DNA from 3 places in the Noviherbaspirillum saxi genome. Region 2 is predicted to be linked to each of the others. Evidence: riboswitches for the same ligand, from Rfam matches in the RefSeq annotation. Region 2 holds a riboswitch; each other region holds the start of a gene.
What was found. Region 2 has a riboswitch for thiamine pyrophosphate ahead of thiC (phosphomethylpyrimidine synthase ThiC). Riboswitches for the same ligand answer to the same signal wherever they lie in the genome.
Positions count from the first base shown of each region.

Region 1: it holds a riboswitch for thiamine pyrophosphate, as region 2 does, so the genes downstream of both, D3871_RS17850 (TonB-dependent siderophore receptor) here and thiC (phosphomethylpyrimidine synthase ThiC) in region 2, are expected to answer to the same signal.
Region 3: it holds a riboswitch for thiamine pyrophosphate, as region 2 does, so the genes downstream of both, thiC (phosphomethylpyrimidine synthase ThiC) here and thiC (phosphomethylpyrimidine synthase ThiC) in region 2, are expected to answer to the same signal.

Region 1 is NZ_QYUO01000002.1:426,933-437,289, forward strand. It holds gene D3871_RS17840 (AAA family ATPase) at 1-329, opposite strand, end outside; gene D3871_RS17845 (replication initiation protein) at 867-2,273, shown strand; TPP riboswitch at 2,356-2,455, shown strand; gene D3871_RS17850 (TonB-dependent siderophore receptor) at 2,504-4,657, shown strand; gene D3871_RS17855 (AAA family ATPase) at 4,654-5,190, opposite strand; gene pnuC (nicotinamide riboside transporter PnuC) at 5,187-5,792, opposite strand; gene D3871_RS17865 (response regulator) at 6,143-6,574, shown strand; gene D3871_RS17870 (DUF3182 family protein) at 7,149-8,321, shown strand; gene D3871_RS17875 (alpha/beta hydrolase family protein) at 8,308-9,117, shown strand; gene D3871_RS17880 (hypothetical protein) at 9,193-9,456, shown strand; gene D3871_RS17885 (OsmC family protein) at 9,527-9,952, shown strand; gene D3871_RS17890 (Hsp20 family protein) at 10,018-10,357, opposite strand, start outside.
Region 2 is NZ_QYUO01000002.1:912,392-922,748, reverse strand. It holds gene D3871_RS20010 (thiamine pyrophosphate-requiring protein) at 1-1,482, shown strand, start outside; gene D3871_RS20005 (CBS domain-containing protein) at 1,739-2,167, shown strand; gene D3871_RS20000 (YbhB/YbcL family Raf kinase inhibitor-like protein) at 2,182-2,658, shown strand; gene D3871_RS19995 (hypothetical protein) at 2,757-3,167, opposite strand; gene D3871_RS19990 (SDR family NAD(P)-dependent oxidoreductase) at 3,167-3,949, opposite strand; gene panD (aspartate 1-decarboxylase) at 4,127-4,486, opposite strand; gene D3871_RS19980 (YeiH family protein) at 4,668-5,732, shown strand; gene D3871_RS19975 (D-amino acid dehydrogenase) at 5,761-7,080, shown strand; TPP riboswitch at 7,227-7,336, shown strand; gene thiC (phosphomethylpyrimidine synthase ThiC) at 7,386-9,299, shown strand; gene thiS (sulfur carrier protein ThiS) at 9,316-9,516, shown strand; gene D3871_RS19960 (thiazole synthase) at 9,573-10,357, shown strand, end outside.
Region 3 is NZ_QYUO01000001.1:3,041,860-3,052,216, reverse strand. It holds gene D3871_RS14390 (DUF2147 domain-containing protein) at 1-289, opposite strand, end outside; gene D3871_RS14385 (valine--tRNA ligase) at 370-3,183, opposite strand; TPP riboswitch at 3,281-3,398, shown strand; gene thiC (phosphomethylpyrimidine synthase ThiC) at 3,448-5,361, shown strand; gene thiS (sulfur carrier protein ThiS) at 5,367-5,567, shown strand; gene D3871_RS14370 (endonuclease domain-containing protein) at 5,668-6,051, shown strand; gene D3871_RS14365 (thiazole synthase) at 6,147-6,953, shown strand; gene thiD (bifunctional hydroxymethylpyrimidine kinase/phosphomethylpyrimidine kinase) at 6,953-7,741, shown strand; gene thiE (thiamine phosphate synthase) at 7,738-8,346, shown strand; gene D3871_RS14350 (UvrD-helicase domain-containing protein) at 8,454-10,357, shown strand, end outside.

The DNA.
Region 1 (10,357 bases), 490 kb from region 2:
GCGCGAGCACCGTCGGGGCGCAAATGGGTTGCCCGGTACTGTTGTACCCAGATTCTTGCTTCGCGAAGGGAAAACTCGCGTCGGGATCCCTTGTCGTTAAGCTGGCCGGCCGGCAGATCACCCTTGCTGATACGATACGCTACTTGTCCCTTGTCAATTCCGCACAAACTCGCCAGCTGGGTCAATGAAAATACGGGCGGGTTCTTGTTCGCATTCGGTGCCAGCATGCGCGAACGGATCTGGTTAACCATCTGCGCCGCCCGTTCCGCCTGTTCGACAATGTCGCTGATATGAATTTTCTGAGCACTGTTAACATTCGGCGCAATCATAAGTTTCCCGTAGGTTTTGAAAATAAGACTTTATTTTACGATATAGACCTATTCCTCGGTAACTAGAAATTCTTCGAAAATCTATTTTTTTCATGAAAACCGTAAAATATTTCCGCAAGAACTCCTGAATTGTAAGCGGATAGCACAATCTTGGCTAAAAGAAATAAAAAAACCTAACACCTCTTTAAGAACTATAGGAGGAAGAATATACTTAAATATCAATGGCTTAGATCATTTTCGGTGAGAACATTTGGGGCCTATGGTGAAAACATTTGGGAGCTAAGGTGAAATAATTTGGGGATATTGGTGAGAAGCTTTGGGGTATGTGGTGAGTGGATATGGGGTTGCGATGGCGCAAACGTCGGCAAACAAAGCGAAAAAAACCCATCATCAATAGGTGAGATCTTTTGGGAGGATCGACACTAAGCTGGCGTGCACTTATTCTCACCTTAAAAACAGGCGTTGATTTCCAAGGTGAGTTTGCTTTTCACATCGGCTCACTATAGACTTCGGTAAACAAATTGAACCCGAAGCACAATGACGGAGCCCGCCACAGCGCCAAAGAAAACCCGACCCGGTACGAAAAGTACCGAGCATGATTATTTGTTGCGCAAACCGGTCAATACATTGGCGATCGTTCCCAAATCCGAACGCATCACCGTGACTGCGCGCAAGATCTACAACGTGATGCTTCAATTCGCCCAGCGTCAAGGGGTGGAAAAAGAGCGGTATCGCGCGCGCCTGTCAGAGATTGCTATCGGTATCGACTTCAATTCCAACAATACGGAAGTCATCAAACAGTATTTTCGCCAGATGGCGACCACCGGTGTCGAATGGCAATCCCCAACCACAGGCGAAGGCGCCCGCTGGAGTATCTCGGCCCTGATTGCCCATGCGGACCTGATTCAGCGCGGGAATGAATTGACGCTCGAATGGAGCTACGCCCCGAACATCAAGCAAGAGCTGCTCGATCCCCAGCGCTTTGCAAAAATGTCCTTGCAGGTGCTGGCCGCGCTGAACACGATGGCATCGCTCGTCCTCTATGAAATATGTTGTCGTTATGCCGACAATCCCGGCGGCCTTACGGCACGGCAGGCATGGGCATGGTGGCGACCGGTGCTGACCGGCGCGCCTGACAGCCCGGCAAGCGCTTATCAGGAGTACAAGATCTTTAATCGCGATGTCGTCAAGAAGGCGGTCAAAAAGGTCAATGAAGTCACCGATCTCGACATCGAACTGATCGAGCACAAGAGCGGCCGCTCGGTGCAGGATTTGCAATTCAAGGTCAAACGCAAGCAAGCGCTGCTCGCACCGACGGAAAGGCCGATCGAACCAGTCGACCTGAAGACGATCGGCAACATCATCCGTGCCGGCATTCCCCAGGATAGGGCTGAAAAACTGTTGCTGCGCTATGGCGCGAAAGCGGTCGACGATGCGATCACGGTGATGAATGAACGGCACCGTCGTACGAACATGGAGCCGGTGCGCACGCCGGAAAAATATCTGACCGCCATTTTGCAATCCGGTCAGTTCGGCACGGAAAAGCCGGTCGCAGCGCCCGCACGCAAGGTCTACGACACCAAGGCCGAACGCTTGAAACTGATAGAACAGTTCATGGCAATGAAGCGCACGCTGTTGAATGAAATGTTCCAGGAAATGCCGGAAGCCGATCAGATCGAATGGATTGCCCGCTTTGAACAGGAGGCGCTGCCGGCGAGTGGCGCGATTCGCAAGGCATTCCAGTCGAAAGGGATTTCGAGCCAGATCGTGCGGCCGGTCTTCCTCAAGTTTCTCGGCAATTCGGTGTGGGAAGACGGATGGGAAAAACCGACCGACCACGAATTGACCGACCTCGCCATTCGCATGAAGAATGAGCAGCAAAGCCTGGCCGACCAGCGCTATACCAGCAAGGGTCGGGTCGATCTCGGCGTGATCAAGGGCTGAAATGAACCTACTGCGCTGATCACACCGGCGTCATTGACCGCAGCCTGCGGCATATGAACATGAAAGCTTCGTGATAGCATTCGTTCCATGCTAGGGGTCCTGAAGACGATGTCTTTGGGTGAGAGACACCCTCCGTACCTGATCTGGATAACGCCAGCGTAGGGAAGCGCAAAGCCGCACTTCTTTGTTTGCTCCGTCGCTGGCACTGCATTTACGTGACCGAGCCCATCATGCCGCTACCGAAAACCCGTTTTCTTCTTGCATTTTCCGCTGCACAGGCATTGGTTTTGCCCGTCGCCGCACAGGCGCAGTCCGATACCGTTTTGCCTGCCGTTTCCGTTTCGGCGCCGCGCATTGCCGCCGACGACGCCGAAGCCCCGACATTCGGCAGTTTCGGCCAGATACCCTTGCAGCAGACGCCCGCTTCGATCACCGTGATCACGCGCCAGCAAATGCAGGATCAGGCCATACGCCAGACCACCGATCTGACCCGGTTCGATGCCAGCGTCAACGACGCCTATAACGCGATCGGCTATGCGGAGCAGTTTTCCATCCGCGGCTTTACTCTCGATAATGCGGCGAGCTATCGCAAAGACAGCCTGGAAATCGCTGCCGATGCCGCCATCCCGCTCGAGAACAAGGAGCGCATTGAAATATTGAAAGGCTTGGCCGGCTTGCAGGCCGGGATCGCGACGCCGGGCGGCATACTTAACTATGTCACCAAGCGCCCCACCAACGAGACGCTGTGGTCGGTGACGCTGGAAGCGCGCGAGCGCGGCACGCTGTACGGCGCGCTCGACCTGGGCGGTCGTTCCGACGACAAGCGCTTCGGCTACCGCATCAATGCAGCCGCCGAAAAGCTGCGTTCCTATGTGCGCGGCGCCGACGGTGAACGTCAGTTCGTGAGCGGCGCATTCGACTGGCGACTGACGCCGCAGGCATTGCTGCAACTCGATTTCGATTACCAGCACAAGTCGCAGCTAAGCGCCCCCGGTTTTCAACTGATCAATGGTACCGACCTGCCGACGGGAATCTCGGCGCGCACCATGCTGAACAACCAGCCATGGAGCCGGCCGGTTGAAACCGACAGCACCAATCTCGGGCTGCGATTCGAATACCAGATCACGCCCGACTGGACCACGGTGGTGGCCGTCAACCGTCACGGTTTTCGGCGCGACGACTTTGCCGCATTCCCGTTTGGCTGTGCAGCGAGCGGACTATTTCCGGGCTTCTGCGCCAATGGCGACTATGATGTGTACGACTACCAGAGCGAAAACGAACGCAAGTCCTTGCTCGCGTCGCAAGCCATTGTGCAAGGAAGATTCGCGACCGGCGCGCTGCAGCACGAACTGGCAGCAGGCGTCTCGACACTGCGTCGCCGCGACGACTTCGGCGACTGCGTGTACGGCACCCTCGACTGCCTCGGCTCCGCAGCGAATGGCACCAGCAATATTTTTTCACCGGTCGTCGTGCCCGCATCGACCATCACCACCGGCCCGATACGCTTGCGTCGCAGCGGGCGCGAGCATTCGTTGTTCGTGCGTGATGTGATCGCGCTCTCGCCGCAGTTCAAGCTGCATGCCGGCGTGCGTCACACGCGTATCGAACGCGATCAGTATGATGCGACTGGCACCCTCAACAGTGCGCATGAGCGCGGTTATACCTTGCCCAATCTTGCACTGGTGTTCAATCCGCAGGCGAGCTGGACCATGTACGGATCGTATGCGCAAGGCTTGGAACATGGCGGCATTGCACCACTATTGACGACTAATGCCAATGTGGCGCTGGATCCGAGCAAGTCGTATCAGCTTGAACTCGGTACCAAGACTTCTCTCGGCAATGGCTGGCAAATGTCTGCCGCACTGTTCCGTATCCGCAAACCGCTGGAGTACACCGATGCGGGATTTACCTATGTGCGTAACGGCAATGCAGAACATCAGGGCATCGAGTGGTCGCTGCAGGGACAGGCCACGCGCAATCTGATGCTCGGTGCCAGCATCGCCGCCTTGCATACCCGCCAGCAAAATACCGGCACCGCCACGCTCGATGGCAAGCGTGTCACCAATGTTCCCAATCTCAAGTCGGTTGTGTATGCGGACTATGCACTGGCGGCCGTGCCGGGGTTGATGCTCAATGGCAGCTGGCATTACGCGGGCAGCAAGGCATTCAATCCCGATAACAGCGTGACGGTCCCCGGCTATCATTTGTTCAACCTCGGAGCGCGCTATGCGACGCGCGTGGGCGGCACGGCGACGACGTTGCGCTTCGGCATTGATAACGTGACCGACAAGTTCTACTGGCGCGATGTCACCCAAGCCCTGGGTGGATACCTGTTTCCGGGCGCTCCCCGCACCTTCAAGCTGTCTGCCCAGTTCGACTTTTAAGCAGGCGTCAGACGCTGCAGCAGGCTCTCGACTTGCTGCAGCCGCATCGGCTCAGTGCCGCTCACCAATGAGTACGGCAGATTCAGCGCAGCCAGCTTCGCGAGCAGCTGCGTATGGATTTGCTGCCGCACTGCTTCCGATTCACGTTGCAAGCCATCTGCCACCCATGGCGCATCCGGCGCAGTCACCAACGTAAGATCATAATGCCGGTCCGCTGCCATCCGTTCCAGCCGCGGCTCGACACGGCCCCAATAAAACCGGCTGTACAGGCTGGTCATCAAAGGCGTGGTATCGCAAAACAGAAAGCGCGAAGCCGACAGTGCCGCCGCGTCTTCGCGCTCAGTCTGCACACGGGCGATCACAAGTTGTTCTTCTTCGTATGGAGTGCGCCCATGCAGCTCAACAAACTCGCGCAGGTATTCGGGTACCCAGAGCGTGCGGAAATGCGTTGCCAGCGCCTCGGCCAGCGTGGACTTGCCGGTGGATTCGGCACCAAGAATGGCAATGCGCCACGGTTTTTGCATCGCATTCATGCATTGGCTCCGCTGCCTGCGACTATCGTTCTCCAGGTACGCAAGCCTATCGTTGCCAGCAAGATGAACAAGGCATACAGCACCGCCGTCAGGATCAGGTTTTTGTAGACATACAGACCGACATACAGCGCATCCACCGCTATCCAGACATGCCAGTTTTCCAGCTTTTTCCGCGCCAGCAACAGTTGTCCGACCAGGCTGCCCGCCGTCAGGAACCCGTCGATATAGGGAACGTCGGTATCGGTGTAGGACTTGAGGAAGAGGGCGATCAAAATAAATCCGGCAATCCAGCCGCCCGCCGCCCAGTAGCGACCTGCTGCCGACAGGCGGGATACGCGCAAGCCGCCGGCGGCGCCGCGAACACCGAGCCACTGATACCAACCCCACATCGATGTGGCAATGAATACCCACTGCAGGCCCATGTCGCCATACAGGCGGGCTTGAAAGAAAACGACCGCATAGCTTGCCGAAGATGCAATGGCAAACAGCCAGGCCCAATGAATCTGGCGAATGCCCAGCACCACGGTCGCGACTGCAAGCATGAACGACACCAGTTCAAGCGGCGTGGTTGAGAAAATGGAAAATACGATCGGGTCGTTCATAGGGGCGAATGCAGCAGCAAGGTGTCATGTCGGCGCGACGGGATATCCATGCGCAGGGCTTCGTATATTAAACGAAAGCCTTCGGACATTGATGCGGGACGGAGTCCAAACTATCGCAAGCGATCAAGCATGGAATCATTTGGCATGCCGAAATAACAAGCCATGCCTGCAATTGCGCGGCCAAACCTAGAACATCTCTATCGAATCAAAACGCCGCGTCCTGCATTGGGCGGCTTGCTCCCATTTTGATAGACGCTCTTAATCTATAGCAAACCCGATTCAATTGAATGATTTAACATGGATCAACGTGCACTACTCTCATTCGGGCAAGCGGCATACTGCTCATCCATATGGCTATTACAGATACTTCCCCCTTGCATGCCCTGATTGTCGAAGATAACTGCGACCTTGCCAGACTGTTCGGTGATCTGCTGGAAGTGCTCGGTTGTACCGTTCAGATCGAATGGAACGCCAATACCGGGTTGCGCGCCGCATTTGAAAATCCGCCCAATCTTATTTTTTGCGACCTTACCATGCCGGGTGAGAAAAACGGTTTTGACGTCGCGCGAGAAATCCGGTCGCTTGCGGAATTCGACCGGACTTGGCTGATTGCGGTAACGGGCTACGATGCGCCCGAGACCCATGAACAGGCGCTCGCGGCAGGGTTCGACCGCATATTCGCCAAGCCGGTCAAATTTGCACAGATCCAGGCGGTGCTCGACGAAGTGAAGAGCGGCGTGGGTCGTGCCGGTCGAGGCCGCGCTGTCATCGCTGGCCGGTGACCTGAAGCCTATGAACTGAGGTTCGGACCCAAGCGATCCGTTGGCGGGCGCCGGCATGCCGCAACGTGTGCTCGAGTCCGTTCAAGCCCTTCCTTACCGCTAAACCGGAAGCCGGTCCGATTTTCGGCTCAGTCGAGACCATTCTGGTGGCCGAGGATGAAACCGACGTAAGCGCCACCACGCCGCCGTCATCTTCGCGTCACATTGCACAAGAATCATTTCCTTCGTATCTTGCATGGAACTGCCATGTAACGACGCCATCTCCGCTGCCCAGGGTGAACTAGCAAGTCAAAGGCAATGGCCTTCGTGGCGGCAAGCTTCTTGCTTCAAACTGGACAGAGCCCGCATGCCGCATCGCCAGAATCGCAAGCGGCTGCAGCGCTTAGGAATGTGTACGGAATAAGTTATCGATTTGGACGCGTCCGACGGGATGCGATGCAAGGCGCGAGAAGGAGTCATAGCGAGCTATGGCGACGCCGAGCAACGCTGCAGCGCGCCCGTCAGACGTGAACCAAATCGGGAAATTATTTCGTGCACATTCCTTATTGATCATCCCTTGAACAAAGGCGGCAGTATGGAAAAGATGCTTGCAGCAGTTGAAGGAACGAATGTGGTGCATACGGAAAACGCACACTGTGCCAATGCAGCGACAGTAGTCATTCTTCCTGAAAAGCTTGTGGGAACATGTGCCGCGCATGAACTTGCTGCTCACACGGAAATTGCGCGTCGGCTCGCAGTTCTCAAGGGATGCGAGTTCGCCGGAGAATTCGAGGCGAATTACCAATACGAAAATGGTTTGTATTTTGTTCCCAGCGACACACTGGTCGGTCTCGATTATGCAGCCGAACTGCGCATACGCAATGATGAAGATTTATTCGGGGGTGTCGTCCCGCATGCCTTTGTCGCCACCAAGACCATTACGCATGCTCTGCCCGGTCCTTACTCGGCCGCGCCGGATGGCTGGGCGCCAAGCATGGCAAGAAAAGTGCAGGAAGTCGTATTGCCCGGTTACTCCGTTTTCAATCTGCACGATGCACGTGATGCCGGTACCCGCCTGTCGCAGCAGGGCGCGGTAAGGGTCAAGAAGGCGAGTGGGGTGGGTGGTCTGGGGCAATGGGTTGTGAGTACCGCACATGAACTCGATGACTTGCTGTACTCGCTGGAAAGCGAAGATCTGCTGCGCGGTGGCGTTGTTCTGGAATGCAATCTGTCGGAAGTTAGTACCCTAAGTGTCGGCCAGGTCAAGGTTGCCGGCATGGTAGCGACCTACTACGGTGTGCAGCGCCTGACATCCAATAATCGGGGCGAAGAAGTGTACGGCGGTTCGACCTTGACGGTCGCGCGCGGCGGCTTCGATGCCTTGCTGCAACTACAGCTTGATAGCGAGTTGCATACCGCGATTTCTCAGGCGCGCACTTACCATGCCGCCGCACTGTCTTGTTTTCCGCCAATGTTTGCGTCGCGCTGCAATTACGATATTGCCCAGGGAGTCGACGCAAGCGGCCAGTGGCGCTCCGGTGTGCTGGAACAATCCTGGCGTGTCGGCGGCGCAAGCGGCGCGGAAATTGCCGCCCTGGAAGCCTTTCACGCCGATCCCGGATTGTCGGTCGCGCGCGCTTCCACGGTCGAGCTCTACGGTCCGCAAATTGAACTGCCGCATGATGCAGTTATCTATTTTCAGGGGAGCGACGACAACGTCGGACCGATCACCAAGTATGTAACCCTGGAAGCCTATGCCCATCCATGATGACAATATTCAAATCGCCGTCGATGGCGACACCATTGACGGCACTATCGTTACTCCCGGCGCGAAAATGCCGGCCGTCCTGTTCGTGCACGGCTGGGGCGGCAGCCAGGAACAATACCTGGCACGGGCGAGAGAAATCGCTGCGCTTGGCTGCGTTTGCCTGACCTTCGATCTGCGCGGGCATGCGGGAACGTTGCCGCAGCATGATACGGTGTCGCGGGAAAACAATCTGCACGACGTACTCGCTGCTTACGATACGCTGGTCTCGCAGCGCGGTGTCGATCGCGCCGCCGTGGCCGTGGTCGGCAGCAGTTACGGCGGTTACCTGGCAGCGATTCTTTCGTCGATGCGGCCGGTGCAGTGGCTCGCCTTGCGCGTGCCTGCGCTCTACATGGATAGCAATTGGGAAATGCCCAAGCGCCAGTTGCACAAGGGCCAGGATTTGGGCACGTATCGGCAGACCCTGATCCCGGCCGGGGAGAACCGTGCATTGCGCGCCTGCGCGAATTTTCATGGCGATGTGCTGGTGGTCGAATCGGAGCGCGATGCGATCATTCCGCATGCTGTGGTCACCAGTTATCTGGACGCCTGCGCCGAACCGCGTTCGCTGACCTATCGCGTAATCAAGGACGCCGATCACGGCCTGTCGGAAGAAGCGTCCCAGCGCGCGTACACGGCGCTGCTGGTCAGTTGGATGACGGAAATGATTTTCGGGTCGCGGGAAAAAGGGAAGCCGACCCTAGCGACAACCATGCCGAAGAGCACGCTGCCCGAGGCCCCGCCTACTCCCGCTTGATTCTTGTCCGGCAAGCTGGTTTGATACCGCGCAAGCAAGCTGTCATTACGCTGCATGACTATGCAATTTCCCCGGATGATCCTGTCCAATTGGCTTGCTTCGGCAACGACATCAGCTCGAGAGAATGCCATGAAAAATCCCTGGACCAAGAAAAACCCTTACCTGAGTATTTGGCTCAGCGGCGCCAATGCGGTATTGGGCGCAACGCGGGGACAGGCAACTGCCCAGGTGCGCCGTGAGGTCAACAGTGCCATTCAACAGTCGACCCGACAAATGACCGATGCCTGGATAACAATGTTGGTGCCGCCGAAGGCGCCGCGCAAGAGAAAGAAACGTTAAAGAATTGCGGTTAGTTCAGATTGATGCGCTGACTCGCATAGTTTCCGCCAACCCTTGAAAGGAGAAAACAATGAAGCGTACTGCGTCCGCATCATGGACCGGAGGTCTGAAAGACGGCCAGGGCAGCATATCCACCCAAAGCGGTGTTCTATCGAATACTCGCTACGGCTTTGCGGCGCGTTTTGAAGATGGCCCGGGCACCAATCCGGAAGAGCTGATCGCCGCCGCACATGCCGGCTGTTTCACGATGGCCTTGTCGGGCCAGCTCGGCGAAGCGGGGATCGTCGCCGAAAACTTGACCACCACTGCAGCGGTAACGCTCGAAAAGGTCGATGGCGGTTTTTCGATTTCGGCGGTACACCTCGATCTGGTCGCCAAGATTCCCGGTGGTGATCAAAAGGCGTTCGATGAAGCGGCAAACAAAGCGAAGGCAGGATGTCCGGTGTCCAAGCTGCTCAATGCCACCATCACACTCAACGCAAAGCTGGAATCGTAAAAAAGCCGGGAGCATATCGCTCCCGGTTTTCATGGGACTACGGTTTTACCGCGACGGATCGTTAATCAGGCGGCTTCGCGCTGCAACAGCTGCACGGATTCGCCATCGATCTCGATCTTGCGCGGCTTCAGCGCTTCGGGAATCACGCGCACCAGTTCGATATTCAGCAAGCCATTGTCGAGCTTGGCACCAACGACTTTCACATGGTCTGCCAGTTGGAAGCGGTGTTCGAAATCGCGTGCTGCGATACCGCGGTGCAGAAAGGTGCGCTTGGTATCGTCCTTCTGTTTGCGGCCGATAATTTTCAATTGATCGCGCTCGCTTTCGATGTCCAGTTCGGACCGGTCGAAACCTGCAACGGCCATGGTGATACGGTATTTGTCTTCACCGACAAGTTCGATGTTG
Region 2 (10,357 bases):
CGGGCAGCGATCGGCGGCGACTACCAACAGGAAGTCGACCTGATGTCGCTGTTCAAGGACGTCGCGCATGAATTCGTGCATATGGCAACCACAGCGGAACAGGTAAGGCATCTGGTGGATCGCGCAGTGCAGATCGCACGCGAGCAGAGGACGGTAACTTGCATCATCTTTCCGCATGACGTACAAGACTTGCCGGCGGTGGAGAAGCCACCGCGCGAACACGGCACGGTGCATACGGGAATCGGGTACACCGCGCGCGCCATGGTCGCCGCCGATGCCGACCTCGCGCGTGCCGCCGAGGTGCTGAATGCGGGCAGCAAAGTGGCGATGCTGGTTGGCGCCGGCGCCCTGCATGCCACGGATGAAATCATCGAAGTCGCCGACCTGCTCGGCGCCGGCGTGGCCAAGGCCCTGCTCGGCAAGGCAGCCGTGCCGGACGACCTGCCTTTTGTCACCGGCGCGATCGGCCTACTTGGAACCAGGCCCAGCTGGGACTTGATGAATGATTGCGACACCTTGCTGATGGTGGGCTCTTCCTTCCCTTATTCCGAATTTCTGCCCAAGGAAGGCCAGGCGCGCGGGGTCCAGATTGATATCGATCCGCGCAAGCTGAACCTGCGCTATCCCATGGAAATCGGCCTGGTCGGCGACGCAAAGGCGACGCTGCGCGCGCTCATCCCGCATCTGCGACCCAGGCAGGACCACGCCTGGCGCAATACCATCGAGCAAAACGTCGATCGCTGGTGGCGGGTGCTGGAAGAGCGCGCAATGAACGAAGCCCATCCGATCAATCCCCAACGGGTGTTCTGGGAACTGTCGTCGCGCTTGCCCGACGATGTCATCCTTACCTGCGACTCAGGCTCGGCGGCCAACTGGTATGCGCGTGACATCAAGATACGCCGCGGCATGATGGCATCACTGTCGGGCGGCTTGGCCACCATGGGGCCGGCGGTTCCATATGCGATCGCGGCCAAGTATGCGCACCCGGATCGTCCGGTTATCGCCCTGGTGGGCGACGGCGCGATGCAGATGAATGGCATCAACGGCCTGATCACGATTGCAAAGCTGTGGCGCACGTGGCGCGATCCGCGCCTGGTGGTCATGGTGCTCAACAATGGCGACCTGAACCAGGTCACCTGGGAACAACGTGCTATGGAGGGCGATCCCAAGTTTGAGGCGTCGCAGAACCTGCCGGATTTTCGATATGCGGCGTACGCCGATTTGCTTGGCCTGCATGGAATACGGGTTGACCGCCCCGAACAGGTCGGGCCGGCCTGGGAAGCCGCGCTATCGTCGCGTTGCCCGACCGTTCTCGAAATGGTGACCGATCCGGATGTCCCGCCGCTGCCGCCGCATATCTCTGCCAAGCAGGCGAAGGCTTACATGACGGCCATGCTCCATCGCGACCCGGATGCACTGGGCACCGTGATTGCTTCAGCCAGGGAATGGTGGGACAGCATGTTTCCAGGAAAAAGAAAATAAGATTGGCGAAATGGCCGCTTCGTAACGGGACGATGCAACGGTGGCCCATGAATTACGATAACGGTTTCCAGTGCGGAAGAGCTGTTTTCGTATCACCGAAACAGGCGAAAAAGTTTGAACAAACGTCAAGCGCTGAAGTCACTCCTTATCTTCATGCCGCAGCGGCAGACGGAAAGCCATCGACCGATGTCCGCGTACTTGAAGGGCGTGCTTTTGGAGTATTCATGGGAGCAATATCATGCGGGTAGCAGAAGCAATGACACGCGATGTACAAATCGCGAATCCCGATCAAAGCATTGTCGATGCAGCCAGAATGATGGCCGATTGCGACTGCGGCATCCTGCCAGTCGGCGAAAACGATCGCCTGGTAGGGATGATCACGGATCGGGACATCGTCGTTCGTGCACTTGCGCAGGGTAAAACCGACACCGCGACGATCCGTGACGTCATGACACAGGACGTGAAATACTGCTTTGAAGATGACGATGTCGAAGAAGTGACCCGTAACATGGGAGACTTGCAGATTCGGCGGCTGCCGGTTCTGAATCAGGATAAGCGCCTGGTTGGCATCGTATCGCTCGGGGACGTCAGTGATGCCAGTGAACCGAACTCCGCCGCCGAAGCGCTTTCTTCGATTTCACAACCTGCATCGCAAACCGCGGGCGGCGGGCAGCGCCCGCATTGAACCGGACTTTCATCATGACCTTCAGGCTTACTTCGTCTGCCTTCGAGAACGGCGCCGACATTCCCCCTGTTCACACCTGCGATGGCAGTGAAATATCTCCGCCGCTGTCCTGGTCCGGAGTGCCGGACGGAACGAAAAGTCTTGCCCTGATTATCGAGGATCCCGACGCACCGGACCCTGCGGCGCCGCAGCGCGTCTTTACCCACTGGGTCCTCTATAACATCCCTGCCCACGTGATAGAAATCGGCGCCGGCGCGTCACCGCAGCACCTTCCTGCCGGAACGCTGGAAGGGCTGAACGACTGGAAACGTCCAGGCTTCGGCGGTCCTTGTCCGCCGATCGGCAAGCATCGCTATTTCCATCGGCTCTATGCACTGGATGCCATCCTGCCCGATCTCGGCAATCCGGCCAAAAGCGAATTGCAGCAAGCGATGCAAGCTCACGTTGTCGCGACGGCAGAGTTGATTGGCACGTATCAACGCAAGCAATGACAAGGTCGCAAAGGCACTTAGAGCGCTTTCACCCTGACCAGCTCGTCGAGCTGCGCGCCACCACCGATCAAGTAGCCGAGTTCGGCGCAAGACCGACTTTAACGCGGCGATTGCTGCTTGCAAAGATCGGCGGGCCCTCGGCAATCGTCCTCCTTCGATTCCTCACGTGTGACCGCTGTCGCTTCATTGCGATTCTGCGTTTTCCCTGGCTGGCGGCCGCCCGCTCCGTCCATTTTCCTGCCCTTCACCGCGGCTCGCGGTTCGGCGCCCGTAGGTGGTTTTTCCGTTAATCCTGGACTGCCCCTGTTCGGCGGTCGGTCAATTGCCTTGGGGTCCGCGTTTTCAGGCGGCCTTGTCACGGCGCCAGGATCGGTCTTCGGCGGCATAATGATAGCGCCGGCATCAACCGGTGCCCGCTCGCCGGGCGCCGCTTGCGCGAGGGACGATGCCGGGCACGCCATCAGCAGGGCGATGATCGGGATGCAGATGGGAGCCGCATGGTGCATCATTACGCGCCTTGCCCTTGAAACAGCATGAGTGCGCCATCCACGAAGATCGTAGCGCCATGGATATAACGCGCCTGTTCGGAAGCCAGGAATACGGCGACATGGGCTATTTCCTCGGGCTTCGCCGCACGCTTCATCGGAATCGATTGCACCTGCCGCTTGAGCACTTCCGGGTCCTCAACCGCAGACTGGTTCATGGGTGTTAACACCATGCCTGGAGCAATGTTGTTGACGTTGATGTTTTTTTCCGCCAGTTCCAGCGCGAGCGTCGTCGTCAGGTTGCGCAAGCCGCCCTTGGAGGCGTCATAGCCGGATGCGCCGGCGCGCGGAATTTCCTGGTGCACGCTGGTGATATTGATGATGGTGCCGTGCCGGCCGGTACCATCGATTCCGCGAATGAATTCTCGGCAGCAATAGAAGGGGCCGGAAAGGTTGGTCCGGATCACATCGTCCCAGTCCGCGTCCGTCATGTCCTTGACCGGCTTGCCCAAGGCATCGATTCCCGCGTTATTCACGAGGACGGTCGGCACTCCCATTGTTGACTTTACTTCCTGGAAAAACCGCTGCACGTTTTTTGAATCCCGCTGATCAAGCTGAAACGCCGCCGCCTTCCGGCCGGCACCCTCGATCTCTCCTGCCGTGCGTTCCGCGCCCTTTCTGTCATGCAGATAGGTCACGATCACGTCCGCTCCTTCCCTTGCAAATGCTATTGCAGTCGCCTGTCCGATACCGGAATCGGAACCAGTAACGATCGCCAGCTCGCCGCTTAATCGTTGTTCTGCCATAGCGCTCTCCAGTTCCGCCCTCCAGTTCATACACGGCGGCGGAGCGTCGCCGTATATGAACAATGTGATCCATGCAGGCAGCTGCGGTTCCATACATCGACCACGTCAGGTAGGTAAGTCTGTTGGCGCCGTCAGACAGCATCGACCGTACACGAAACTCCTGTCTCAACTAGCGGCTCAGGTTTTCAAGGCGGCAAGCTGGTTGCTTTCATCGACAAAGACAATCTTCGGCACGTAGGTTTCGGACTCCGCGTCGCTCATCGGCGCAAACGTGGCAATGATGAGCAGATCTCCCAAATGGGCTTTGCGCGATGCGGCGCCGTTGAGCGAAATTTCTCCGCTGCCTCTCTTGCCCTTGATCGCATAAGTGGAGAAACGCTCGCCATTGTTGATGTTCCAGATGTCGATCTTCTCGAATTCACGGATGTCGGCGGCGTCAAGCAGGTTTTCATCGATGCCGCAGGAACCTTCATAGTGCAAGTCGCATTGCGTAACGGCGACTCGATGGATCTTGGAGCGCAGCATGATTCTTTGCATGGGTTAGTCCTGTAGGTTGAAAGTTGCGTCACTGCACTGTCTATCTAGCAATCTGAATCTCACATAACGGAACAAATCATTCCAAATTAAAGAAAAGGTTTGCTTTAAAAGCCGTTGGGCGAGTATATTATAAAAAACGAGATATTTTGTGCCGTTTTTTAATATTTAAGGTTATTGGTTCATGAAATCCCCATCCTTGGCTACTTCACGCCCGCCCTACATGAACATTCCCTATCTCTCTTCCGCCATCGCAATCTGGCGGCCGCGCTCAGTGCGGCGCAACTGGCCGGGGATCGCGGTGGCAACCGCGATTGCTTTGTCGGCGACTTTCATTTCGACGAGCTATGGCGGTCCGCAACTGCTCTACGCCTTGTTCTTCGGCCTTGCCTTCCATTTCCTGGCAAACGATGCGAATGCCCAGCCCGGAATCGAGTTTTGTTCCAAGGTCCTGCTGCGCACCGGCGTCGCGCTATTGGGCGCGCGTATCACCTTTGCGCAGATCGCTTCGGTCGGTATCGCGCCGCTGGTCATCGTGATCGGCGCCCTCATCCTGACGATCTGCTTCGGTTATCTGCTGTCGCGCTGGCTCAAGCGTCCGGCGACCGAAGGATTGCTGTCGGGCGGCTCGGTCGCCATCTGCGGCGCGTCGGCGGCGCTCGCGATCTCGGCGGTCCTGCCGCAAACCAAGGAAAACGAAAAGTTCACCCTGCTCACGGTGGTTGGCGTGACCACACTGTCGACGCTTGCGATGATCATCTATCCGTTGCTGGTCAAACTGCTCGGACTCGATATGACCGAAGCGGGCGTCTTCATCGGCGGCACCATTCATGACGTGGCGCAGGTTGTCGGTGCCGGTTATCTGGTCTCCAACCACACCGGCGATGTCGCCACCTTCGTCAAATTGACTCGCGTGGCCTGCCTTGTACCCGTGGTGCTGACACTCGCTATCCTCTTCAAAAGCAAGGATGGCAAGACCGAAATCGATGCACCTCCGCTGGTGCCGTTCTTTCTGATCGGCTTCGTCTGGCTGGTGCTCACCAACAGCATGGGCTTTATCCCGCAACAGGTCAGCGGCTGGATCAACGATGCCTCCCGCGCCTGCCTGGTCACGGCAATTGCCGCCCTCGGCGTGAAGACCTCTTTCCAGTCGCTCGCGTCGCTCGGCTGGCGTCCCGTGTTTATGCTGATGATGGAAACGGTCTGGATCGCACTACTGGTGGCAGGCGCCCTGCTGCTGGGCCGATGATTGCCATTCACTGCGCAGGGAGAATTCCATGAAAGTCATCGTTCTCGGTTCCGGCATCGTCGGTACGGCGTCAGCGTGGTTCTTGCGCAAGGCCGGGCACCAGGTGACGGTACTGGAACGCCAGCCGGGTGCCGCGATGGAAACCAGCTTTGCAAACGGCGGCCAGATTTCAGTGTCGCATGCAGAGCCCTGGGCCAATCCGGGAACATTGCTCAAGATCGTCAAATGGCTGGGACGGGAAGATGCCCCGCTCTTGCTGCGCTTGCGCTGGGACCGACAGCAATGGGCCTGGTGCCTGCGCTTTCTGCGGGAATGCACAGCTGGGCGCGTGGCCGACAATATTCGACAGATCGTGGCGATTGCCGAGTACAGCCGCCAGACGCTGCACGCGGTACGTGCCGAGACCGGGATAAGCTATGACGCACTTCAGCGCGGGATCCTGCATTTCTATACGGATGAACGGGAGTTCCGCAAGTCGCTGCACGCCGCCGCACTGATGCGCGAGCTGGGTTGTCCGCGCAACTCGCTGGACGCCGACGGCGTGGTGAGCGTAGAACCGGCCCTAAGGCATCTGCGCCACAAGATCGTCGGCGGCGACTTCACTGCGACAGACGAATCGGGCGATGTCCATCAATTCAGCACGGCGCTGGCAGCCAGGGCGGCGGCGGCCGGCGTGGATTTTCGGTTCAACACGACGGTGACCCGCCTGCTGGCCGAGGGCGGCGGCACGTGTGCAAGGATCAAGGGCGTGGAAATCATTGACGCGCAAGGGCGGCATGAACTGCTTTGCGCGGACGCTTATGTGGTCGCAGCCGGCAGCTTTTCCGCGCCCTTGCTCAAGCCGCTCGGTATCGCCTTGCCCATCTATCCCGGCAAGGGCTATTCGGCGACCTACCGGATTGTCGATGGAAATGCCGCGCCGACCGTGTCGTTGACCGACGATGGATGCAAGCTGGTATTTTCGCGGCTCGGGAACAGGCTTCGCGTGGCCGGCACCTGCGAGCTCAATGGCTACACCCGGGAACTGAACGACACCCGATGCGACGCGATCACGCGGCGCGTACGCGAACTCTTTCCAGATGCCTGCGATTACGACAACCCGGTGTACTGGTCCGGTCTGCGCCCGCTGACGCCATCGAATGTGCCGTATATCGGCAAGACGAAGTTCGGAAACCTCTTCCTCAATACCGGACACGGCACGCTGGGGTGGACCATGGGCTGCGGCTCGGGGCGTGCGATTGCGGACATCGTCAGCGGTCGTCGGCCCGAAGTCGATTTTGTTTTTACGGGCATGCCGCGCGTATCGCCCGCACGGCGGATACAAACGAGCATGGCTCGAACCAGTTAAGCAAGTTCGCAGAAATTTTTTGACAAAACCCGCTGCATTTGTATTTCGCTCCTTCTCCCGCTTGCGGGAGAAGGGAGTACTGAACACGACGTGTCAAAAAATTTCTGCGGACCTGCTTAGTTGTAGCAACACCCGCCGGCTCATGCCGGCAAAGCTAGGGGTCCTGGCAAGTCTGGAAACAGGCTACCGCCGGGTGAGAAATACCCTTGAACCTGATCTGGATAATGCCAGCGAAGGGAAGCAACCGGAAATACGCCCCACTCTTCCGCCGCTCCTTCGCTTTATCGTTTTAGCAAAGGAGCAACATGAACGCCCATCCGCCATTCCTCGCCGCGACCGCCACGGTCGACGAAGCCGCCATCCAGCCGCTGCCCAATTCCCGCAAGATTTATGTCCAGGGCTCGCGCCCCGATATTCGCGTGCCCATGCGCGAAATCAGCCAGGCCGATACGCCGGCATCGTTCGGCGCGGAAAAGAACCCGCCGATCACCGTCTATGACACCTCCGGTCCCTACAGCGACCCGGCGGTCAAGATCGACATCCGCTCCGGGCTGGCCGCAGTGCGTGCCGGCTGGATCGCCGAACGCCACGATACCGAAGAATTGCCCGGCCCGACCTCGCACTACGGCGTCGAGCGCCTGAACGACCCCAAGTTGGCCGAGCTGCGCTTCAATTTGCACCGCAAGCCGCGCCGCGCGCTGGCCGGCAAGAATGTGACCCAGATGCACTATGCGCGCCAGGGCATCATCACGCCGGAAATGGAATACATCGCGATCCGCGAAAACCTGCGCCGGCGCGAGTATCTGGACGGCCTCAAGGCCTCCGGTCCGATGGGACAAAAACTGGCCGACCTGATGGGGCGCCAGCATCCCGGCCACAGCTTCGGCGCGGCGATTCCTGCCGAGATCACGCCGGAATTCGTGCGCTCCGAAATCGCCTGCGGCCGCGCCATCATTCCCGCCAACATCAATCACCCGGAAATCGAACCGATGATCATCGGCCGCAATTTCCTGGTCAAGATCAATGCCAATATCGGCAACTCCGCCGTCACCTCGTCGATCGGCGAAGAAGTCGAAAAAATGACCTGGGCCATCCGCTGGGGCGGCGATACCGTGATGGACCTGTCGACCGGCAAGCACATCCACGAAACGCGCGAATGGATCATCCGCAATGCACCGGTGCCGATCGGGACCGTGCCGATTTACCAGGCGCTGGAAAAGGTCAATGGCAAGGCCGAAGACCTGACCTGGGAAATCTTCCGCGACACGCTGATCGAGCAGGCCGAGCAAGGCGTCGACTACTTCACGATCCATGCCGGCGTGCGGCTGCAATATGTGCCGCTGACGGCCAAGCGCATGACCGGTATCGTGTCGCGCGGCGGCTCGATCATGGCGAAATGGTGTCTCGCGCATCACAAGGAATCCTTCCTGTACGAACATTTCGAAGATATCTGCGCCATCATGAAAGCCTATGACGTGTCGTTCTCGCTGGGCGACGGCTTGCGCCCGGGCTCGATTTACGATGCCAACGACGAAGCGCAGCTGGGCGAACTGAAGACGCTGGGCGAACTCACGCAGATCGCCTGGAAGCATGATGTGCAAGTGATGATCGAAGGGCCCGGCCATGTGCCGATGCACCTGATCAAGGAAAACATGGACTTGCAGCTGGAGCAGTGCCATGAAGCGCCGTTCTATACGCTCGGGCCGCTGACCACCGACATCGCACCGGGCTACGACCACATCACCTCCGGCATCGGTGCGGCCATGATCGGCTGGTACGGTACCGCGATGCTGTGCTACGTCACACCGAAGGAACACCTGGGCTTGCCCAACAAGGACGATGTCAAGGAAGGCATCATCACCTACAAGCTGGCGGCGCATGCGGCTGATCTTGCGAAGGGGCATCCGGGCGCGCAGATCCGCGACAACGCGTTGTCGAAAGCGCGTTTCGAATTCCGCTGGGAAGACCAGTTCAACATCGGTCTCGATCCGGACAAGGCGCGCGAATTCCATGACGAGACCTTGCCCAAGGATTCGGCGAAAGTCGCGCACTTCTGTTCGATGTGCGGCCCGCATTTCTGCTCGATGAAGATCACCCAGGATGTGCGCGACTATGCGGCCAGCCAGGGCATTTCGGATGAGCAGGCGCTGAAGAAAGGCATGGAAGTCAAGGCGGTCGAATTCGTCAAGAGCGGCGCCGAACTCTATCGCAAGCAGTAAACGGAAAGGCCACGACATGGAAATCAACTTGAATGGAAAAGCGCATCCGGTCACGGCTCCGTGCAGCGTGCAGGACCTGGTCACCTCTATCGGCTTGCAGGGAAAAGGACTTGCCGTCGCCATCAATCGCCATATCGTTCCGCGCTACCAGTGGCAACAGCACCTGCTGCAGCCGCGCGACCGCGTCGAGATTGTGCACGCCATCGGTGGCGGTTAGGGCGTCGCACATAACGATATGCACCGAAAACCATCCTATCTCAAACGGAGACACGCATGACACCTGATCAAGACATTCCAGGCCGCCCGGCCCACGATGGACTAACCATCGCCGGCAAGACCTACCGCTCCCGCCTGCTGGTTGGCACCGGCAGGTATCGCGACCTGGAAGAAACGCGAACCGCCATCGAAGCGAGCGGCACCGAGATCGTCACGGTCACGATCCGGCGTGTCAACATCGGCCAGGCGGCCGATGAACCCAACCTGCTGGATTACGTACCGCCGTCGCGCTACACGATCCTTCCCAATACCGGAGGCTGCTACAACGCCAAAGACGCGGTCTACACCTTGCAACTCGCGCGCGAGCTATTGGGCGGCCACAAGCTCGTCAAGCTCGAAGTGCTGGGCGACGAAAAGACGCTGTTCCCGAACATGCCGGAAACGCTGAAGGCAGCGGAAATTCTCGTCAAGGATGGTTTCGATGTAATGGCTTATTGCAGCGACGATCCGATCCAGGCCAGGCTCCTCGAAAGCCTGGGCTGCGTCGCGGTGATGCCGCTGGCCTCGCTGATCGGCTCCGGCATGGGCATCCTCAATCCGTGGAACCTGTCGCTGATCATCGAACAGTCGAAGATCCCCGTATTGGTCGACGCAGGCATCGGCACCGCATCGGATGCAACCATTGCGATGGAGCTGGGTTGCGACGCCGTATTGATGAACACCGCAATTGCCGGCGCGAAGGATCCGATCCGCATGGCGCGTGCTATGAAGCTCGCTGTCGAAGCCGGGCGCGATGCCTATCTGGCCGGACGCATTCCCAAGCGCTTTGCGGCATCGCCATC
Region 3 (10,357 bases), on a different contig from region 2:
CTTTTTTCATGCCGGTGATGATGGTCATGCCGACGATCGGCTGGTCTTTGCGTGCATCTTCGCATTTGTCGCATTTAGGATTGGGTTCCGCGCCGGCTTCCGGGAAAAGTTTCTCGATCCTGCCGCGCAATTCGCCGCCATTGTCGGTGATCCGCACCAGCGACTTCGGCTTGCCGGTCTCGTCATCAATGGTTTTCCATAAGCCCACCGGCGACGCGTCCTGCGCCCACGCGGCAGATCCGGCAAGCGCCGCGATGGCGATGCCGTAGCCAATCATTATTCTGATCATAGTGTCCTGTCTCCTGAAGTACCGTTGGGGCTGCCGCTGCTGGTATAGCGCGACAGACCCAAGTGTCCCGTACGGGATTCTTAGCTTTTTTGCAGTTTCTCAAACTGCTCGCGCAGTTTTTCCAGCGTGGCTCCAAAGGTCACGAGACGCTCTTTCTCCTGAGCTACGACTTGAGCAGGGGCACGGGCGACGAAGCTTTCATTGCCGAGCTTGGCGTTGGCCTTGGTGATCTCGCCTTCGAGTCGCGCGACCTCTTTCGACAGGCGTTCGCGTTCGGCCGCGACATCGATCTCCACTTTCAGCATCAGCTTGGCAGTACCGACTACCGAGACCGGCGCCGGCGATTCCGGCAAGGTGCTGACTACCTGCACATCGGACAGCTTCGCCAATGCCTGCAGGTAGGGCACGAAGGATTGCACATGCGCCTGTTCTTCACCGCTCGCCTCGATAACCAGCGGGACGCGCTGTGCAGGCGACAATTGCATTTCTCCGCGCAGATTACGGCATGCATCCGTCATGGCCTTGAGCTGCGTCATCCAGGTTTCCGCCTTGTCATCGATCTTTTCCGCGTTCGGCTGCGGGTAGGCTTGCAGCATGATCGATTCGCCGGCTGCATCGAGCCGGCGGTCGGTCATTGGCGCAATCTTTTGCCACAGCTGTTCGGTGATGAATGGAATGACCGGATGCGACAGGCGCAGCACGGTTTCGAGCACACGCAGCAAGGTGCGGCGCGTTGCGCGCTGCTGGGCTTCATTGCCATTCTGGATTTGTACCTTCGCGACTTCGAGATACCAGTCGCAGTATTCGTCCCAGATGAACTTGTAGATCGCGGAAGCGATATTGTCGAAGCGGTAATCGGCAAAGCCTTTTTCCACGTCGGCTTCGGTACGCTGCAGCAGCGATACGATCCAGCGATCGGCTTGTGAAAAATCGCGTCCGCCTTCGCCGCAGGATGCGCCATCGAAGCCGCAATCCTTGCCTTCGGTATTCATCAGCACAAAGCGCGTTGCATTCCACAGCTTGTTGCAGAAGTTGCGATAGCCTTCGCAGCGATTCAGATCGAAGTTGATGTTGCGGCCGAGCGAAGCATAGCTTGCCATCGTGAAGCGCAGCGCATCGGTACCGAAGGCCGGAACGCCGTTCGGGAATTCCTTGCGCGTCGCCTTGGCGATGCTTTCCGCCTGCTTGGGATTCATCAGGCCGGTGGTACGCTTGGCAACCAGCGCTTCGACATCGATGCCGTCGATCAGGTCGATCGGGTCCAGCGTATTGCCCTTGGACTTGGACATCTTCTGGCCGCTCGCATCGCGCACCAGGCCGTGCACGTATACGGTATCGAATGGCACCTTGCCGGTGAAGTGCGTGGTCATCATCACCATGCGCGCAACCCAGAAGAAGATGATGTCGAAGCCGGTGACCAGCACCGACGACGGCAGGAACATTTTGTAATCCGGCGTTTCTTCCGGCCAGCCCAGCGAAGAGAAGGGCACCAGCGCGGACGAGAACCAGGTGTCGAGCACATCGCTTTCGCGTTTCAGCGTCTTGCCGCCAGCCTGCGCCTGCGCTTCCTCTTCGTTGCGCGCGACGTAGATATTACCTTCGTCGTCATACCATGCCGGGATCTGATGGCCCCACCACAGCTGACGCGAGATGCACCAGTCCTGGATATTGTTGAGCCATTGATTGTAGGTCGTGGCCCAGTTCTCGGGCACGAACTTGATCTCGCCGCCGGACACCTTTTCGAGGGCGACTTCGGCGATCGACTTGCCGGGGAAGTGCGTGCCTTCCGGCGCCGGCTTGCTCATCGCGACAAACCACTGGTCGGTCAGCATCGGCTCGATCACGACGCCGGTGCGGTCGCCGCGCGGGACCATCAGCTTGTGCGGCTTGACCAGTTCGAGCAAGCCTTCGGCCTCAAGGTCGGTCACGATCTGCTTGCGCGCATCGTAGCGGTCCATGCCATGGTATTTGGCCGGGCCGTTTTCATTGATCTTCGCATCGAGCGTGAGGATGCTGATCTTTTCAAGATTGTGGCGCTGGCCGACCGCATAGTCGTTGAAGTCGTGCGCCGGCGTGATCTTGACGCAGCCGGTGCCGAATTCCTTGTCGACGTACTCGTCGGCGATGATTGGAATTTCGCGTCCGGTCAGCGGCAGCTTCAGCAGCTTGCCGACCAGCGCGGTGTAACGTTCGTCGGTCGGGTCCACCGCAACCGCGACGTCGCCCAGCATGGTTTCCGGACGAGTCGTCGCGACCGTGATGTGGCCGTTGCCATCGGCCAGCGGATAGTGGATATGCCACATGTGGCCGTCTTCTTCTTCCGATACCACTTCGAGGTCGGACACTGCGGTGAGCAGCTTCGGGTCCCAGTTGACCAGGCGCTTGCCGCGATAGATCAGCCCCTGCTGGTGAAGGCGTACGAAGACTTCGGTCACGGCCTTGGACATTTTTTCGTCCATCGTGAAGTATTCGCGGCTCCAGTCGGTGGATGCGCCCATGCGGCGCATCTGGCCGGTGATGGTCGAACCGGAATGCTCTTTCCACTCCCACACCTTTTCCAGGAACTTCTCGCGGCCGAGGTCGTGGCGTGAAATCTTTTGCGCATCGAGTTGGCGTTCGACGACGATCTGCGTCGCGATGCCGGCGTGGTCGGTACCGGGAATCCAGGCGGTATTGTGGTCGCGCATCCGGTAGTAACGGGTCAGGCCATCCATGATCGTCTGGTTGAACGCATGTCCCATATGCAGCGTGCCGGTGACATTCGGTGGCGGCAGCTGGATGCTGAATGCAGGTTTACCGGCATCGGTGGTCGCGGTGTAGTATCCGCGCTTTTCCCATTCCGTATGCCAGTGTTTCTCAATCTCGGCGGGCTCGAAAGACTTGGCTAATTCCATGATTTAACTTATGTTTCTGCGAAACTAACCATTATAAAGGACGCGATGGCTGACATCCGCGCAGATCCGCGTATAATTCGCCGAAGTCATGCCACATGACCAATGCTAGGGGTCCTGGCCCGCTTGAAATTGTTGAATCAAGCGCACGCCGGGTGAGAAATACCCTTGAACCTGATCTGGATAATGCCAGCGAAGGGAAGCAACCGGAAACACGCACCACTCTTCCGCCGCTCCTTCGCTTTATCGTTTTAGCAAAGGAGCAACATGAACGCCCATCCGCCATTCCTCGCCGCCACCGCCACGGTCGACGAAGCCGCCATCCAGCCGCTGCCCAATTCCCGCAAGATTTATGTCGAAGGTTCGCGCCCCGATATCCGCGTGCCGATGCGCGAAATCAGCCAGTCCGATACCCCGGCGTCATTCGGCGCGGAACAGAACCCGCCGATCACCGTCTATGACACCTCCGGTCCCTACAGCGACCCGGCGGTCAAGATCGACATCCGCTCCGGGCTGGCCGCAGTGCGTGCCGGCTGGATCGCCGAACGCCACGATACCGAAGAATTGCCCGGCCCGACCTCGCACTACGGCGTCGAGCGCCTGAACGACCCCAAGTTGGCCGAGCTGCGCTTCAATTTGCACCGCAAGCCGCGCCGCGCGCTGGCTGGCAAGAATGTGACCCAGATGCACTATGCGCGCCAGGGCATCATCACGCCGGAAATGGAATACATCGCGATCCGGGAAAACCTGCGCCGCAAGGAGTACTTGGAGGGCCTGAAAGCCTCCGGTCCGATGGGACAGAAACTGGCCGACCTGATGGGGCGCCAGCATCCCGGCCACAGCTTTGGCGCGGCGATTCCTGCCGAGATCACGCCGGAATTCGTGCGCTCCGAAATCGCCTGCGGCCGCGCCATCATTCCCGCCAACATCAATCACCCGGAAATCGAACCGATGATCATCGGCCGCAATTTCCTGGTCAAGATCAATGCCAATATCGGCAACTCCGCCGTCACCTCGTCGATCGGCGAAGAAGTCGAAAAAATGACCTGGGCCATCCGTTGGGGCGGCGATACCGTGATGGACCTGTCGACCGGCAAGCACATCCATGAAACCCGCGAATGGATCATCCGCAATTCGCCGGTGCCGATCGGGACCGTGCCGATTTACCAGGCGCTGGAAAAGGTCAATGGCAAGGCCGAAGACCTGACCTGGGAAATCTTCCGCGACACGCTGATCGAGCAGGCCGAACAGGGCGTCGACTACTTCACGATCCATGCCGGCGTGCGGCTGCAATATGTGCCGCTGACGGCCAAGCGCATGACCGGCATCGTGTCGCGTGGCGGCTCGATCATGGCGAAATGGTGTCTCGCGCATCACAAGGAATCCTTCCTGTACGAACATTTCGAAGATATCTGCGCCATCATGAAAGCCTATGACGTGTCGTTCTCGCTGGGCGACGGCTTGCGCCCGGGCTCGATTTACGATGCCAACGACGAAGCGCAGCTGGGCGAACTGAAGACGCTGGGCGAACTCACGCAGATCGCCTGGAAGCATGATGTGCAAGTGATGATCGAAGGGCCCGGCCATGTGCCGATGCACCTGATCAAGGAAAACATGGACCTGCAGCTGGAGCAGTGCCATGAAGCGCCGTTCTATACGCTCGGCCCATTGACCACCGACATCGCACCGGGCTACGACCACATCACCTCCGGCATCGGCGCGGCCATGATCGGCTGGTACGGTACCGCGATGCTGTGCTACGTCACACCGAAGGAACACCTGGGCTTGCCCAACAAGGACGATGTCAAGGAAGGCATCATCACCTACAAGCTGGCGGCGCATGCGGCTGATCTTGCGAAGGGGCATCCGGGCGCGCAGATCCGCGACAACGCGTTGTCGAAAGCGCGTTTCGAATTCCGCTGGGAAGACCAGTTCAACATCGGTCTCGATCCGGACAAGGCGCGTGAATTCCATGACGAGACCTTGCCCAAGGACTCGGCGAAAGTCGCGCATTTCTGTTCGATGTGCGGTCCGCATTTTTGCTCGATGAAGATCACCCAGGATGTGCGCGACTATGCGGCCAGCCAGGGCATTTCGGACGAGCAGGCGCTGAAGAAAGGCATGGAAGTCAAGGCGGTCGAATTCGTCAAGAGCGGCGCCGAAATCTATCGCAAGCAGTAAGGGCCATGGAGATTGAATTGAACGGTGTGCCGCATGCGGTTGCCGACAATGAAAACGTGCAGGGATTAATTGCTTCGCTGGATTTGGTTGGCAAGTCGCTGGCAGTGGCGATCAATCGCGAAGTCGTGCCGAGGCAGATGTGGGTTGAACGGCTGCTTTGTCCGAACGATCGGGTCGATATCGTGCGTGCGATTGGTGGTGGTTGAATAGTGAGACTTTCAGAGGCCGATTTTTAACTGCAAGTTGGCAAGACCTTGAAGTTCCCTCCCTTTCAAGGGGAGGGGTAGGGTGGGGATGGGGTAAGTAATGCAAGGACAAACAAACACATTTGTCAGACCCGCCGTAAAGTCATTGAGAAAAACAATGACCGACGCCGAACAAAAGCTGTGGCAGCGTTTGCGTCGAGAACAACTGGGCTGCAAATTTCGACGCCAACATCCATTCGATACCTACGTATTGGATTTTGTCTGTCTGGAACGGAAGCTTGTTATTGAAGTCGATGGGTCTCAGCACGTGGAGAACCATCAGTACGACGAAATTCGTTCGGCGAAGTTGTCTATCGCTGGATTCACTGTCTTGCGATTTTGGAATAACGAAGTGTTGACCGAAACAGATGCAGTGGTTCAGATGATTTGGAATGTTTTGAACCCATCCCCACCCCAGCCCTCCCCCTATGCCGGGTGCCCTTGAAGGGGAGGGAGAGCGTAGCTATGGCAAGGATACTGTGCCCATCACATTCTTCTCTGAATAGTTGGCAAAAAAACTCAGTGCATTAAGGAGATTTCATGAGCAATCAAAACAGCATCACTCAGAGCGATCAGGGGCTCACCATCGCCGGCAAGACCTACGGCTCCCGCCTGCTGGTCGGCAGCGGCAAATACCGCGACCTGGAAGAAACCCGTGCCGCGACCGAAGCCAGCGGCGCCGACATCATTACTGTGGCAATCCGGCGCGTCAACATTGGGCAAGACCCAAGCGCGCCGAATCTGCTCGATGTGGTGCCGCCCTCGCGCTATACCATCCTGCCGAATACCGCAGGCTGCTACAACGCCAAGGATGCGGTCTACACCTTGCAACTGGCGCGGGAATTGTTGAACGGCCACAAGCTGGTCAAGCTGGAAGTTTTGGGGGACGAGAAGACCCTGTTTCCCAACATGCCGGAAACCCTGAAGGCTGCCGAGACCCTGGTGCAGGATGGCTTCGATGTGATGGTCTATTGCAGCGACGATCCTATCCAGGCAAGGATGCTCGAACAGATCGGTTGCGTCGCGGTGATGCCGCTGGCGTCGCTGATCGGTTCCGGCATGGGCATCCTCAATCCATGGAACCTGTCGCTGATCATCGAGCAGGCCAAGGTGCCGGTGCTGGTCGATGCCGGTGTCGGGACCGCTTCCGATGCGGCGATTGCGATGGAACTCGGTTGCGACGGCGTATTGATGAATACCGCGATCGCCGGTGCGCGCGACCCGATCCGCATGGCGCGCGCGATGAAGCTGGCGGTTGAAGCGGGGCGCGAAGCCTATCTCGCCGGGCGCATCGCCAAGCGTTTTGCCGCATCGCCATCGTCGCCGATGGAAGGCCGGGCAACGTGATGCGACCAAGCGTGCTGGTGTTCGCCGGATCCGATCCCAGCAGCGGAGCCGGCGTGCAGGCCGATATTCAGGCTATCGCCGCGCTGGGTGCGCACCCGTTGTCAGTCATTACTGCGCTTACCGTGCAGGACAATGACAGGGTGTATCAGGTGCAAGCCGTATCGGCGCAACTGGTGCAGCGGCAGGCACAGGTATTGATTGAAAAAATAGACGTGGCCGCGGTGAAAATCGGCATCGTTGGCAACCGCGCCAACGCCGAGGCAATCGCCGAAACGATCAAATTGCTCAGGGAACGCAAGCCGGATCTGCATGTGGTGCTTGATCCGGTGCTGGCCAGCGGCCATGGCGATACCTTGTCGCAAGACAATCCCTTGCAGGCGATGGCAATGCTACTGCCGCTGGCGACGATAATCACGCCCAACCTGCCCGAGGCCGAAGTGCTGTGCGGCGGAGAGCGCCGCATCGAAGCACAGGCCGACAAGCTTTTGTTCCAGTGCCCCAACGTATTGATCAAGGGCGGGCATGGTCAGGAACCCGATGTCGTCAACCGCTGGTATTCGCATGGCGGTCAGCACACCTGGACCTGGCCCAGGCTGAATGGACATTTTCACGGCAGCGGATGCACGCTGGCGTCGGCGATCGCGGCCTTGCTGGCGCTTGGCAAACCGATGTCCGAGGCACTTGAATCGGCGCAGGCATATTGCCAGCATGCGCTGATATCTTCGTACGCGATCGCCGACGGTCAGCGTATTCCGGACCGCAGTGCGACTTTGGAGAACAATGCATGAAAGGTTTATATCTGGTCACACCCGATTGGGATGACACACAAGAACTGGTGCGGGTAACGGAAGCGGGGCTGCGTGGCGGCGCCGCATTGGTGCAATACCGGCACAAGACCGCAGCGGCCGCGTTGCGCCGCGAGCAGGCGCAAGCGTTGCAGCAACTCTGCCGCCGTTATGCACGCCCCTTCATCATCAACGACCATGTGGAACTGTGCATAGAGATCGATGCCGACGGCGTTCATGTCGGCGGCACCGATGCGTCAGTGGCGCAGGCACGTGCGATGGTCGGGCCGACGAAGATTGTCGGCGCGTCATGCTACGGCACGCTGTCGCTTGCGCAAGAGGCGCATGCCGCCGGCGCAAGCTATGTGGCATTCGGCGGCTTTTATCCTTCGCGCGTAAAGAAATACGACTTCCATACGTCGCCCGAAATCATCACCGAGGCGAAGGCCGAAGTGCCTTTGCCCAACGTCGTCATTGGTGGCATGACCCGGGAAAATGCAACTCCATTGGTTGCGCTTGGTACCGACATGGTGGCTGCGATCAGCAGTGTATATATGGTGGATGATCCCGAAACTGCGGCGCGTGGTTTCGCCAGTCTGTTCGCATAGCAGTCTTGACAGTTTGCCTAAGCAAACTGTCAACATGCCGGTCCATGCGGGCATGTGGCAGCCGATATTGCCGCGAGCATGTTGCGCCACGGGCTTATAATCGGTGGATGCAAAATCTTCTCCATAATCTCAATCCCGAGCAACTTGCGGCAGTCACTTTGCCGGCGCAGCCGGCGCTGATCCTGGCCGGTGCGGGCTCCGGAAAGACCCGCGTTCTGACAACACGTATCGCATGGCTGGTGCAGACCGGACAGGTTTCTCCAACCGGCATTCTTGCGGTGACGTTTACCAACAAGGCCGCGAAGGAAATGCTGTCGCGCCTGTCCGCAATGTTGCCGATCAATACACGCGGCATGTGGATCGGCACCTTCCACGGCTTGTGCAATCGGTTGTTGCGCGCCCACTATCGCGACGCCGGCTTGCCCCAGACGTTTCAAATTCTCGATTCCGCCGATCAGCTATCGATGATCAAGCGCCTGCTCAAGGCGCTCAATGTCGACGATGAAAAATACCCGCCGCGCAATCTGATGTATTTCATCAATGGCGCAAAAGACCAGGGCTTGCGCGCCAAGGATGTCGAAGCGCATGACGAATACAATCGCCGCTTCGTCGAACTTTACGACGCATATGACAATCAGTGCCAGCGCGAAGGTGTGGTCGACTTTGCCGAACTCTTGTTGCGTAGTTATGAACTGCTGAGCCGCAACCAGCCGTTGCGCGAGCATTATCAATCGCGCTTCCGCCATATCCTGGTCGACGAATTCCAGGACACGAACAACCTGCAATACAACTGGCTCAAGCTGATGGCCGGCGAACACAATGCCGTATTCGCGGTCGGCGACGATGACCAGAGCATCTATGCATTCCGCGGCGCCAATGTCGGCAACATGGTTGCCTTTGAACGCGAATTCCGCGTGCAAAACCTGATCAAGCTGGAACAGAATTATCGTTCGCACGGCCACATCCTCGATACCGCCAATACGCTGATCGCCAACAACAGCAAGCGTCTCGGCAAAAACCTGCGCACCGACGCGGGGCATGGCGAGCCGGTCCGCATCTATGAAGCCAGCAGCGATATCCAGGAAGCGCAATGGATCATCGAGGAAGCCAAGAGCCTGATCAATGAGGGCGCGCTGCGCAGCGAGGTTGCGATCCTGTACCGGTCCAATGCGCAGTCGCGCGTGATCGAACACGCCTTGTTCACCGCCGGCATTCCCTACCGCGTGTATGGCGGACAGCGCTTTTTCGAACGTGCTGAAATCAAGCATGCGATTGCCTACCTACAGTTGATGGACAATCCGCACAACGACTCGGCCTTCCTGCGCGTGGTGAATTTTCCGACGCGCGGTATCGGTGCGCGCTCGATCGAGCAGCTGCAGGATGCCTCGCGCCAGTACGGCATTTCGCTGTATGCGGCAGTGCCTTATGTTGCGGGCAAGGCGGGTTCGTCGCTCGGTTCCTTCGTCAAGCTGGTCGAGGCGATGCGCTTTGAAACGCAAAACCTGCCGCTGCAGGAAATGGTCAAGGTCATGCTCGACATGAGCGGGTTGATTCCGCATTACCAGACCGAAAAGGAAGGCGCCGACCGCATCGAAAACCTGGAGCAGTTGGTCAGTGCGGCGATGCTGTTCGTGTCGGAAGAAGGTTTCGGTATCGATTCGCCGGCTTTCCTGGGGCCGAAGGCACAGGCCACCGCCGGTACGCCGCTGCCCAATGGCGATGAAGTGATCGATGCTGACGCGCCACTGCCCACGGTAATGTCACCGCTGTCGGCCTTCCTGTCGCATGCTTCGCTGGAAGCCGGCGACAACCAGGCGCAGGCCGGCCAGGATGCGCTGCAGCTGATGACCGTGCATTCCGCCAAGGGCCTGGAATTCGATGCGGTATTCATCACCGGCCTGGAAGAAGGCTTGTTCCCGCATGAGAACAGCGCGAAGGAAGAAGGCGGCATGGAAGAAGAGCGGCGCCTGATGTATGTGGCGATCACGCGCGCCAAGAAGCGGCTGTATAT